Variovorax paradoxus: one gene and its partner. The protein of the gene in region 2 interacts with the protein of the main gene of each other region in a pairwise test. Links are inferred from orthologs where the notes say so. Each region holds a gene or a part of one and is shown on either strand. Other genes may lie near its edges. The genes, in order: purT and L3V85_RS11770.

What was found.
Region 1: the proteins of L3V85_RS11770 (region 2) and purT interact in binary tests that used the Escherichia coli proteins (3 or more experiments, as listed by UniProt). The link is inferred for Variovorax paradoxus from one-to-one orthologs.

Annotation. Positions count from the first base shown.
Region 1 is NZ_CP091716.1:6,638,603-6,644,896, forward strand. What follows is about bases 2,259-5,072. They hold purT (formate-dependent phosphoribosylglycinamide formyltransferase), read right to left. Parts: upstream 4,360-5,072; coding sequence 3,157-4,359; downstream 2,259-3,156. Other genes in these bases: L3V85_RS31140 (alpha/beta hydrolase), read right to left, coding at 2,259-3,093; L3V85_RS31150 (3-hydroxybutyryl-CoA dehydrogenase), read left to right, coding at 4,538-5,072. In the rest of the region: L3V85_RS31125 (branched-chain amino acid ABC transporter permease), read right to left, coding at 1-312; L3V85_RS31130 (branched-chain amino acid ABC transporter permease), read right to left, coding at 320-1,195; L3V85_RS31135 (helix-turn-helix domain-containing protein), read right to left, coding at 1,210-2,040; more of L3V85_RS31140, read right to left, coding at 2,152-2,258; more of L3V85_RS31150, read left to right, coding at 5,073-5,386; L3V85_RS31155 (crotonase/enoyl-CoA hydratase family protein), read left to right, coding at 5,421-6,236; L3V85_RS31160 (serine hydrolase domain-containing protein), read left to right, coding at 6,274-6,294. UniProt on the Escherichia coli protein: Involved in the de novo purine biosynthesis. Catalyzes the transfer of formate to 5-phospho-ribosyl-glycinamide (GAR), producing 5-phospho-ribosyl-N-formylglycinamide (FGAR). Formate is provided by PurU via hydrolysis of 10-formyl-tetrahydrofolate.
Region 2 is NZ_CP091716.1:2,507,508-2,513,843, forward strand. What follows is about bases 2,474-5,329. They hold L3V85_RS11770 (polyprenyl synthetase family protein), read left to right. Parts: upstream 2,474-3,367; coding sequence 3,368-4,291; downstream 4,292-5,329. Other genes in these bases: L3V85_RS11760 (aromatic ring-hydroxylating oxygenase subunit alpha), read right to left, coding at 2,474-2,876; xseB (exodeoxyribonuclease VII small subunit), read left to right, coding at 3,105-3,371; dxs (1-deoxy-D-xylulose-5-phosphate synthase), read left to right, coding at 4,314-5,329. Outside these bases: L3V85_RS11750 (sulfurtransferase), read right to left, coding at 1-686; L3V85_RS11755 (DMT family transporter), read right to left, coding at 742-1,674; more of L3V85_RS11760, read right to left, coding at 1,734-2,473; more of dxs, read left to right, coding at 5,330-6,167; L3V85_RS11780 (ABC transporter ATP-binding protein), read right to left, coding at 6,309-6,336.

The DNA of each region.
Region 1 (6,294 bases), 4.1 Mb from region 2 along the record:
CGCCGCAGCCGCGACCAATGCGAGCGGAAACGGCACGCCCAGATTCGTCAGCACACCCTGCGTGTACGCCCCCGCGCCCAGGAACGCCGCATGCCCGATGGAGAACTGCCCGGTAAAGCCGGCCAGCAGCATCAGCCCCAGGCCGACGATGCCGTAGATCAGCACGAAGGTCAGCTGCGCGAGCCAGTACTCGTCGATGACCCACGGCGCGGCCAGCAGGAACGCCACGAGCAGGCCATACCAGAACATGTGGCCGCCGTGACGCGCGAGGCGGATGTCCTGGTCGTAGCTTGTCTTGAAGATGAAGCGCATATGGGACTTACACCTTCTTGCGGAGCTTTTCGCCGAACAGCCCGTTGGGCTTGATCATGAGCATCAGCAACACCACGATGTACGGCGCCGTGTCCTTGAAGCCGTCCGGCAGGTAGAAGCCCGCGAACGACTCGACGATGCCGATGACCAGCCCGCCGACGATCGCGCCGGGCAGGCTGCCGAAGCCGCCCACCACCGCCGCCGGAAAGGCCTTGAGCCCGATGAAGCCCATGTTCGCGTGCACGAAGGTGATGGGCGCGAGCAGCATGCCCGCAATCGCCGCCACCGCCGCCGCCAGGCCCCACACCAGCCCGTTGAGCCGCTTCACCGGAATGCCCATGTAGTAGGCCGCCAGCTGGTTCTGCGACGAGGCCTGCATCGCGATGCCGAGCTTGCTGTAGCGGAACATCGCGAACAGCAGGCCGCACAGCACCGCGGTGGCGATGATGATCGCGAGCTGCTCCAGGTTGACCACCAGCTCGCCCAGCTTCCAGATCTGGTCCTTGTAGGGCACGGCCAGCGTGTGGGTCTCGGTGCCGATGCCGGGCACCATGGTGATGACACCACGCGCCACGTAGGCGATGCCGATGGTCAGCATGACGATGGAGAACTGCGGCTGCCCCAGGATCGAGCGGATCACCACCAGCTCCAGCAGCACGCCGAAGGCCGCCATCGCCACCACCGCGAGGATGGCCGCGAGCCAGAACGGCATGCCGAACAGCGACATGCCCGCGAACGCGCCGAAGGCGCCCAGCATCATCAGGTCGCCCTGCGCGAAGCTCACGGTCTCGGTGGCCTTGTAGATCAGCACGAAGCCCAGCGCGATCAGGCCGTAGATGCAGCCCTGCGCGATGCCCGACAGCAGCAGTTGAAGAATCTGCATGCCCGCCGCCCGCGCTACTGACGGAAGCCGCCGGCCAGGTCGTGCAGCGCGAGGCGGCGCGAGCCGGCCACGATGTCGCTGGGCTTGAGGCCGTAGACCTGGCGGATCGAATGGCTGAAATGCGTGGAGTCGGGGTAGCCGGTGTCGAGCGCGATGTCGGTGAGCGTGCTGCCCTGCTGCACGTAGCGCAGCAGGCTGCGCGCGCGCTTCCATGCGCGGAAGGCGCGGAAGGCCATGCCGGTCTCCTGCTTGAACAGGTGCAGGAAGCGCGAGAACGACAGGTGCACCGACGCGGCGCACTCCTCGGCCGACATCGGCGTGGCGGGGTCGGCGTTGATGGCGTCGGCCACCTTGCGGATGCGCGCGTCGAGCACGCGCGGCGCGAGCGCCTCGCCGAAGAACAGCGCGTCGAAGTCGAAGCCCTCGAAGTTCATGCCGCGCGCAGAGGCGGCCAGCAGGTGCGCATGCGCCTCGCGCACGCGCTGCACGAAGGCCGGCGCATCGACCGGGCCGCAGTGCTGCAGGAAGGCCGGCAGGCGCGCGGGGTCGACCGACTCCGACTCCACCAGCAGGTTGAAGATCAGCGGATGCGCGCTCTCCACCTGGTGCGGCACGTGCGGCGGCACGACGATGAATTCACCGGTGAGCCACGCGCCGCCGCCGACGCGGATGCGGTTCGGCGGCGCGCCGGCGGGCGACACGTACACGCCGTGCCCGCCCATCGTGCGTTCGGCGGCCGCGCCGAGCAGGCCGGCGTAGAACACGCGGTGCGGCGTGAGCCACATCAGGCGCTCGCCCTGCCGTGCGGCGCCGCTTGCCGCCGGCGTCGTCCTCGTTCGCTGCATGGTGCTTGTCTCCTGCATCGGTGGACTGCCGCTTCGAGGCGGCGTCCTTTGTTGGCTGGATCGTAGCGGCGCGGGCCGCCGGCGCGGCATCGATTTGCGCGGGGACTTTCCCTAGGCTTCGGCGAAGGCCCGGCGCAGTTCGGCGGCGCACAGCGCCACTGCGGTGTTGGCCTCGTCGAGCACCTTGCCCATGGGCACGAAGCCGTGGATCTGGCGCTCGAAGCACACGTACACGGCGCGGTTGCCGGCGGCGGTGAGCGCGTCGGCATACGCGGCGCCCTCGTCGCGCAGCGGGTCGTAGCCGGCGGTAAGCACCAGCGCGGGCGGCAGCTTCGACAGGTCCGCGTGCAGCAGCGGCGAGGCGCGCCAGTCGAGGTCCTGCGCCGGATCGGTGATGTAGTGGTCGTGGAAGTAGGCCATGGTGTCGCGGGTCAGCAGGTAGCCCTGGCCGTTGGACTGGTGCGAGGGATGGCCGCGGCGCATGTCGGTGGCCGGGTAGATCAGCAGCTGGAAGGCCACGGGCAGGTCGCCCGCATCGCGCGCGGCGATGGCCACCGCCGCCGCGAGGTTGCCGCCCGCGCTGTCACCGCCCACCGCCAGGCGGCTCGCGTCGAGCCCCAGCGTCGCGGCCTCGCGGCGTACCCAGCGGGTGGCGGCCAGCGCGTCGTCGAAGGCGGCTGGGAAGCGGTGCTCCGGCGCCATGCGGTAGTCGACCGCAACCACCGCGCAGCCCGCGCCGTTGGCCAGCTCGCGGCACAGCACGTCGTGCGTGTCGAGGTCGCCGATGACCCAGCCGCCGCCGTGGTAGTACACCAGCACGGGCAGCGGGCCCACGCCGGAGCCCATCGGACGGTACAGGCGCACCGGGATGGTGCCGTGCGGCCCGTCGGCGGCGAGGTCGCGCACCTCGGCCACTTCGGCCGGTAGCGGCTGGGTGGCGGTGCGGCGGTCGCGGTAGAAGGCCCGCGCGTCGGCCGGCGAAAGCGTGTGGGTCGGCGGAATGCCGCGCGCCTCGATGAAGTCGAGCAATGCGCGCGCCTGGGGATGCAGCATGGTGTCTCCGGTGGATTCGCCCGACCATGCCCGTGCCATCGCGGCGCGGCTTGCGGAAACTGGCTATGCCTTGCGGGGTTTCACGCGCGAAGCGGCTTCCTTGGCCAGCTTGCGGGCCGTGTCGGTGTCGGCCGCGTGCACCAGCGCCACGCCCATGCGGCGCTTGGTGAAGCTCTCGGGCTTGCCGAACAGGCGCACTTCGCTGCCGGGCACCTGCAGCGCATCGGCCACGCCGTCGAATGCGATGCCGGTGGCGTCCACGCCGCCGTAGATCACGGCGCTGGCGCCCGGGCTCTTGAGCGAGGTGTCGACCGGCAGGCCGAGGATGGCGCGCGCATGCAGCTCGAATTCGTTCTGCCACTGCGTGGCCATGGTGACCATGCCGGTGTCGTGCGGGCGCGGGCTGACTTCGCTGAACCACACCTCGTCGCCCTTCACGAAGAGTTCCACGCCGAACAGGCCCTGGCCGCCCAGGTCTGCGGTGACGGCCTGCGCGATCTGCTGCGCCTTCGCGAGCGCGGCGGGGGCCATGGGGTGCGGCTGCCAGCTTTCCACGTAGTCGCCGCTGACCTGCACATGGCCGATGGGGTCGCAGAACTTCGTTTCCACGCTGCCTGCGGCATCCTTGGCGCGCACGGTCAGCAGGGTGATCTCGTAGTCGAAGTCGATGAAGCCTTCGACGATCACCCGGCCATGGCTCACGCGGCCGCCGGCCATGGCGTAGTCCCAGGCCTTCTGCACGTCGGCCGGGCCGTCGATCTTGCTCTGGCCCTTGCCGGAGCTGCTCATCACGGGCTTGACGATGCAGGGGTAGCCGATGCCCGCATCGATGGCGGCCTGCAGCTCGGCCAGCGAGTCGCAGAACTTGTAGGGGCTGGTGGGCACGCCCAGCGTCTCGGCGGCCAGGCGGCGGATGCCTTCGCGGTCCATCGTGAGGCGGGCGGCGCGGGCGGTGGGAATCACGCGCACCACGCCGGCGTCTTCGAGCTGCTGCAGCATGGGCGTGGCGATGGCCTCGATCTCGGGCACCACCAGCGCGGGCTTCTCGGCCTCGATCAGCGCTTTCAGCTGCTCTGGGTCGCTCATGGTGATGGTGCGCGCATGGTGCGACACCTGCTGGCCGGGGGCGTTCTCGTAGCGGTCGACGGCGATGGTCTCGACGCCGAGGCGCTGCAGGGCGATCAGCACCTCCTTGCCGAGTTCACCGGAGCCGAGCAGCATCACGCGGGTGGCGGAGGGAGAAAGGGGGGTGCCGAGGGTGGTCATGGTCACGGGACAGGAAGATGGGGGAAGAAAAGCAACCGCAGCACTGTAAGCCACCCGCCGGCCCCCGGTGTCACGCGCGGCAACGGCGGGGGTGCGGGGCTGATCCACAATCGATGCTCCCTGCCGCGGCGCTCGCCCCCGCGCACCCCGTTTTTTTGTTTCTTCAAGGAGTTTTCTCATGGCTATCCAGACTGTCGGCATCATCGGCGCCGGAACGATGGGCAACGGCATCGCGCAGGCCTGCGCGGTGGCCGGCGTGAAGGTGGTGATGGTCGACATCGCCCAGGCGGCGGTCGACAAGGGCCTGGCCACGGTGTCGGGCAGCCTCGACCGCCTGATCAAGAAGGAAAAGCTCACCGCCGAGCAGAAGACCGCCGCGCTGGCGCTCATCCAGGGCTCCACCAACTACGAAGACCTCAAGAGCGCGCAGCTGGTCATCGAGGCCGCCACCGAGAACCACGCGCTCAAGCTCAAGATCCTCAAGCAGGTCGACGAGATGCTGGCGCCCGAGGTCATCATCGCCTCGAATACCTCGTCCATCTCGATCACGCAGCTGGCCGCCGCCACCTCGCGCGCCGACCGCTTCATCGGCATGCACTTCTTCAACCCGGTGCCGATGATGGCGCTGGTGGAGCTGATCCGCGGCTACCTCACGAGCGACGCCACGCACGACACGGTGAAGGAACTGGCCGAGCGCCTGGGCAAGTCGCCGATCACGGTGAAGAACGCCCCGGGCTTCGTGGTCAACCGCATCCTGGTGCCGATGATCAACGAGGCTTTCTTCGTGCTGTCCGAGGGCATCGCCACGGCGGAAGACATCGACGCCGGCATGAAGCTGGGCTGCAACCAGCCCATCGGCCCGCTGGCGCTGGCCGACATGATCGGCCTGGACGTGTGCCTGGCGGTGATGGAGGTCTACCTCGAGCAGTTCGGCGACTCCAAGTACCGCCCCTGCCCGCTGCTGAAGGAAATGGTCGCCGCCGGCCAGCTCGGCCGCAAGACGGGCCGCGGCGTCTACACCTACTGAGCAACAGAACCATAACAACACGGAGACAAGACCGATGACCGCGACCCCCACCACCCCGCCGGCGGAAGGCTGCATCGACACCCAGGTGCTCGACCACGTGCTGCTGATCGGCATCAACCGCCCCGCCAAGCGCAACGGCTGGACGCCGCCGATGTTCAAGCAACTGGCCGAGGCCTACACCCGGCTCGACGACGACCCGAACCTGCGCGTGGGCGTGCTGCACGCGTTCGGCGACCACTTCACGGCGGGCCTGGACCTGCCGGCGGTCACCGAATACATGAAGCGCGGCGAGAAGGCGATTCCCGCCGGCCTGGTGGAGCCGCACGACTTCGGCCTGCCCGGCTACCGCCGCCGCACCAAGCCGATGGTGGTGGCCGTCAAGGGCATCTGTTTCACGGTGGGCATCGAGCTGATGCTGGGCGCCGACATCGTGGTGGCGGCCGACAACTGCCGCTTCTCGCAGATGGAAGTGCAGCGCGGCATCATGGCCACGGGCGGTGCCACGCTGCGCATGGCCGAGCGCGCCGGTGTGGGCAACGCGATGCTGCACCTGCTCACGGCCGACGAGTTCGACAGCGCCGAGGCCTATCGCCTGAACTTCGTGCAGAAGGTGGTGCCGGCCGGACAGGAGCTCGACGCGGCGCTGGCCATCGCCCAGCGCATCGCGGCGCAGGCGCCGCTGGCGGTGGTGGCCACGCGGCTGAACGTCATCAAGGCGGTGGAGCAAGGTCCGCTGGCCGCGGTGTCGGAATTCATCGAGACGCAGAAGCGCCTGTCGAACAGCGAAGACGCCGCGGAGGGCGTGCGCTCCTTCGTCGAACGCCGTCCGGCCCGCTTCAGCGGCCGCTGACCCGGTTTCGACTCACCTCCAGACAAAAACAATCACCATGCCTCTTTCCACAGCACGC
Region 2 (6,336 bases):
CCGTCCGGACCGATGTTCTCGGCGAAGGGCCGGTTCAGAGCCCCGGGGATGTGACCGGCGATCGGGTCCAGAGGTTCCACCTCGCCGCGGTAACGTGCGCCGGCGCGTGCGTCGATCAGGTTCTGGTCAGGCTGGCCGAGCCGGCGCACCACGGTGTCGGTGGTCACGAGCTTCGCGATCGGCTCGCCCGTGACGAAGTTCGACTGGAAGCGCGCGGGCTCCTCGCGGTCGGTCACCTCGCCGCCCGCGGCCTGCCAGGCCTGCAGCCCGCCGTCGAGCACGGCCACCGCGTCGTGGCCCATCCACTTGAGCATCCACCACAGGCGGCCGCAGTAGTTGGCGCCGTTGCGGTCGTACACCACGGCCTGCATGTCGTTGGCGAAGCCGATGCTCGAGAGCCATGCCGCGAACTTCTCGCGGCTCGGCAGCGGGTGGCGGCCGCCCGAGGCGGGTACGCCGTCTTCCTGCGCGGTCACGACTTCGCCGTGGGCGCCGGGCGCGCCGTGCTTCGCGCTGAGGTCGGTGTCGAGGTTGGCGTACAGCGCGCCGGGGATGTGCGCGGCGGCGTATTGCTGCGCGCCGGCTTCGGGCTTCATGAGTTCGAAGCTGCAGTCGAACAGCATGAAAGGCTTGTCGCCGGCCTGCAGTTGCCGCAGTTGCTCGACGCTGACGAGGGTGGTGTACATGGCGTTGTGTCCTTCGTTGCCGGGGCCTGCACAGGCCCGCTTGATCCGATTCAGTTCAATGTTCTTCGGCCGGTGCCTTGGGCACCGCCCGCTGCCGCAACACAGTTGCGGCAATGCCGCTCGCGATGATAAGAGCCATGCCGCCCCAGCCGGCGGCGTCGATGCGGTCGTTGAACAGCACCACGCCGTAGAAGGCCGCGAAGACGATGCCCGAATACTGCAGGTTGGCCACCACCAGCGTACCGGCCTGGGTCTTGGCGGTGGCGTAGGCGCGGGTCATGCACAGCTGTCCGAGGGCGGCGAGCAGGCCGATCGGCAGCAGCCACAGCGCATGCTGCCACGTCCATGAGGCACCGCCCGAAAACCCCGTGGCCGCCGTGGCGAAGGCACCGGCCACGGCCGAGCCGACCGCGAAATAGAACACCGTGCGCAACTCGGGCTCGCCGATGCGCGACAGCGCCACCACCTGCATGTAGGCAAAGGCGGCTGTCAGGCCCGACAGCAGCCCCAGCATGCCCCCGAAGCCTTCGTTGCCGCTGACCGTGGGCTTGAGCATGAGCACGACGCCCGCGAAGCCCGCCAGCACCGTCATGGCCAGCGTGCCCTGCAGCGGCGGGCGCTCGACCCGGCCGTCGCGGCCCGGCACCGGCACCCAGGCCAGCAGCGCGCCGCCGACCAGGAAGGCCGCGACCCACACGCTGCTCATGTAGTTGAGCGTGACGGCGGTGGCCAGCGGCAGGTGGGCAATCGCATAGAACCACGCGCCCAGCGAGATCACGCCGATGGTGCTGCGCCAGGCGTGCATGCCCGGATACCGCGTGGCGAGCGAGACGCCGCGGTTGCGCGCCAGCAGCCACAGGAACACGATGCCGATGAGGCCGCGGCCCAGCACCATCTCGCCGCTGTTGAACCACTCCGAGGCGATCTTCACGACCACGCTCATCGTGGCGAACAGAAAGGCCCCCAGCACCATCCACAGCGCTTGCATCGTTTTGAATCCGGATCAGGAAAAAAGAAAGCCCCGGCTGATGCGGGGCGGGTCGGGGCTCAGGCCGGTTGTTGCATGGCAGCTCTGTACCACTCGTGGAACTGCTGCATGCCGTCTTCCATGGGGCTCTGGTAGGGGCCGGTCTCGTTGTCGCCGCGCAGCATGAGCGCGCGGCGGCCGGCGTCCATGCGCTCGGCGATCTCGTCGTCTTCCACGCAGGTTTCCATGTAGGCGGCCTGCTGGGCCTCGACGAACTCGCGCTCGAAGGCGACGATTTCCTCGGGGTAGAAGAACTCGACCATGTTCAGCGTCTTCGTCGGGCTCACCGGGTGCAGGGTCGACACGGTGAGCACGTGCGGATACCACTCGACCATCACGTGCGGGTAGTAAGTGAGCCAGATGGCGCCGTACTTCGGCGGCTTGCCGTCGCGGTACTTGAGCAACTGCTCCTGCCATTTCTGGTAGACCGGGCTGCCCGCGCGGCCCAGACGGTTGGCCACGCCCACCGTCTGCACCGAATAGCGGGGCTTGAACTCCCAGCGCAGGTCGTCGCAGGTGACGAAGCTGCCCAGGCCCGGATGGAACGGGCCGACGTGGTAGTCCTCGAGGTAGACCTCGATGAAGGTCTTCCAGTTGTAGTTGCACTCGTGCAGCTCGACGCGGTCGAGCGCGTAGCCCGAGAAGTCGAGATCGGCCTGCGGGCCGAGGCCGGCCATGTCGGCCGCCACGTCGGGGCCCGAGCCGTCGGCGTTCTTCTCGAACAGAAGGCCGTTCCATTCGGTCAGCGGGTAGTTGTGCAGGTTCAGGCAGGGGTCCTGCTCGAAGTGCGGCGCGCCGATCAGGGTGCCGGTGGTGCGCGAGTCGCTCGCGGCGTAGGTCCAGCGGTGCAGCGGGCACACGATGTTGCCGCCGGTCTGGCTGTCGAGCTGGCCCCGGCCCTTCAGGATCAGGGCCTGGCGGTGGCGGCAGACGTTGGAGATCAGCTCCACGCCCTTGGGCGTGTGGACCAGCGCGCGGCCCTGGTGCTCCTGCGGCAGGGTGTGGAAGTTGCCCTGTTCGGGCACGGCCAGGCGATGGCCGACGTAGCGGGGCCCTCGCGCGAAAAGGTTTTGCATTTCGCGGGCATAGAGCGCCTCGTCGAAATACGCGGAAACTGGAAGTTGGCTCGCGGCCTGCTGCAGTTGAAGACTTAAATCAGACATGGAGGACCTGACCAAGCTCCCCACAGGGAGAAAAGGAAAAAGAACGGAAAAGCGCCGCCTGGATGGCTCGGCGGCCCGAAGAATGTGCTGGCGTTGCCAACGAGAGAAGTTCGCATTGTACCCGGGGGGCATCTTTTGGCGCGGCTTGCGGCGGGGTGGTCCGCAGGCGGTGGCCGTTTGTTCCCGTCCCCGTCCTAAAATGCCCGGTTTCACCCACGTTTCGCTTGCATGCCCAAGGTGCCCACCCCTTCCTCGTCCAGCCCGGCGGCAACGCCTGATACGGGCCCGCTGCCCGCCAGTTACGAAGCCGGGCTCCAGGAGCTGGAACAACTGGTTGCGGAACTCGAATCAGGCCAGCTCCCCCTCGACCAGCTGCTCGTCAGCTACCAGCGCGGTGCCGTGCTGCTCGCCTTCTGCCGCGACAAGCTGCAGGCGGTCGAAGACCAGATCAAGGTGCTCGATGCGGGCAGCCTGAAGGTCTGGACTTCCGAATGAGCACGGCCACGACGGCGGCTCCCCCCCGGTGGGACGCAAAGACCCTGGCCGCCTGGTGTGATCCGCATCTGGCGAACGTCGAGTCGGCGCTGTCGCGCTGGGTCGGCGTCGACGCCCCCGTGCTGCTGGGCGACGCCATGCGCTATGCCGTGCTCGACGGCGGCAAGCGCCTGCGGCCCCTGCTGGTGCTGGCCGCGAGCGAAGCCGTTGGCGGCAATAAGGCCGCCGCGCTGCGCGCCGCCTGCGCCACCGAGCTGATCCACGCCTATTCCCTCGTGCACGACGACCTGCCGTGCATGGACAACGACGTGCTGCGCCGCGGCAAGCCCACGGTCCACGTCAAGTTCGGCGAAGCCGACGCCCTGCTGGCCGGCGACGCGCTGCAGGCCCTGGCCTTCGAGCTGCTCACACCCGAAGACGACGAGATTCCCGCCGCCACCCAGGCCCTGCTGTGCCGCCTGCTCGCGCGTGCCGCGGGCAGCCAGGGCATGGCCGGCGGCCAGGCCATCGACCTGGCCAGCGTGGGCATTGCGCTCGACGAGACGCGTCTGCGCGAAATGCACCGCCTGAAGACCGGCGCGCTGCTGCAGGGCAGCGTCGAGATGGGCGCCGCCTGCGGCAGCGTGACGCCGGACGCCCTGGCCGCGCTGCGCGACTACGGCGCCGCCATCGGCCTGGCGTTCCAGGTGGTCGACGACATCCTCGACGTCACGGCCGACTCGCAAACCCTGGGCAAGACCGCCGGCAAGGACGCCGCGGCCGACAAGCCCACCTACGTATCGCTGCTCGGCCTCGACGGCGCACGCGCCCAGGCCCGGCAACTGCTGGCCGATGCGCTCGCCGCGCTGGAAAAGAGCGGCCTGGCCGACACCTCGGCCCTGCGCGCGCTCGCCCACATGGTGGTCGACCGCGACCGCTGAGAGAAAAAGAAAACACCTCCCCATGGCTGCTCCGCTGCTTCCCACACTCCATGACCCCGCGCCGATCCGCAAATACGACCGGACCCAGCTGCGCCAGCTGTCCGACGAGGTGCGCGCCTGCGTGCTCGACAACGTGTCGCGCACCGGCGGCCACCTGAGTTCGAACCTCGGCACGGTCGAGCTGACGGTCGCGCTGCATCACGTGTTCAACACGCCGCACGACCGGCTGGTGTGGGACGTGGGCCACCAGACCTATCCGCACAAGATCCTCACCGGCCGGCGCGAGCGCATGCCCACGCTTCGGCAGATCGGCGGCATCTCGGGCTTTCCGCAGCGCAGCGAGAGCGAGTACGACACCTTCGGCACCGCCCATTCGTCGACCAGCATCTCGGCGGCGCTGGGCATGGCCATGGCCGCCAAGCAGAAGGGCGAGGACCGCCACACGGTGGCCATCATCGGCGACGGCGCGCTCACGGCCGGCATGGCCTTCGAGGCGCTGAACAACGCGGGCGTGTGCGACTGCAAGCTGCTCGTGATCCTGAACGACAACGACATGTCGATCAGCCCGCCGGTGGGCGCGCTCAACCGCTACCTCGCGCAGTTGATGAGCGGCAACTTCTACGCCGCCGCCAAGAGCGTGGGCAAGAGCGTGCTGCGCAATGCACCGCCGCTGTTCGAGCTGGCCAAGCGGCTGGAGCAGCATGCCAAGGGCATGGTCGTGCCGGCCACGCTGTTCGAGCAGTTCGGCTTCAACTACGTGGGCCCGATCGACGGCCACGACCTCGATTCGCTGGTGCCCACGCTGGAGAACCTCAAGCACCTGGAAGGCCCGCAGTTCCTGCACGTGGTCACCAGGAAGGGGCAGGGCTACAAGCTGGCCGAGGCCGACCCCGTGGCCTACCACGGCCCCGGCAAGTTCGACCCGCAGGTGGGGCTGGTCAAGTCCACCGCCCCCGCCAAGCAGACCTTCACGCAGGTGTTCGGCCAGTGGCTGTGCGACACGGCGGCCGCCGACGGCCGGCTGGTGGGCATCACGCCAGCGATGCGCGAAGGCTCGGGGCTCGTGGAGTTCGAAAAGCGCTTCCCCGCCCGTTACTACGACGTCGGCATCGCCGAGCAGCACGCCGTGACCTTCGCCGCCGGCCTGGCCTGCGAAGGCCTGAAGCCGGTGGTCGCGATCTACTCGACCTTCCTGCAGCGCGCCTACGACCAACTGATCCACGACGTGGCGATCCAGAACCTGCCGGTGGTGTTCGCGCTCGACCGCGCGGGCCTGGTCGGTGCCGACGGCGCGACGCACGCGGGTGCCTACGACATCCCGTTCCTGCGCTGTATTCCGAACATGAGCATCGCGTGCCCGGCCGACGAGCGCGAGTGCCGCCAACTGCTGACCAGCGCCTACGAGCAGAGCCACCCGGTGGCGGTGCGCTATCCGCGTGGCGCGGGTGCCGGCGTCGCGCCGCATCTCACGCTGGACGCGCTGCCCCTGGGCAAGGGCGAGATCCGCCGCGAAGGCAAGCGCATCGCGATCCTCGCCTTCGGCACGCTGCTGTATCCGGCGCTCGCGGCCGCCGAGTCGCTCGACGCGACGGTGGTCAACATGCGCTGGGCCAAGCCGCTGGACGTCGAACTGCTGCTGCAGGTCGCGCGCTCGCACGATGCCATCGTGACGCTGGAAGAGGGTGCCATCATGGGCGGCGCCGGCAGCGCGGTGCTCGAGGCGCTGCAGGCTGCGAACGTGCTGAAGCCGGTGCTGCAGCTGGGCCTGCCCGACCAGTTCATCGAGCATGGCGATCCGGCGAAGCTGCTGGCCGGCATCGGGCTCGATGCGGCGGGTATCGAGGCCTCGATCGTCGAGCGCTTCGGCAAGGCCTGAGTCTTCGGTCTTGCTCCTTCCCCCGCTGGGGGAAGGCTGGGATGGGGGCAAGCGGCTTTAAAAATGCCGCCGCGGTTCAAAGGCCGCCGTGCCCCCACCCCGACCCTCCCCCAGCGGGGGAGGGAGGAATACCAAAGAGCGTCAGCTCCCCAGGTACGCGTCCTGCACC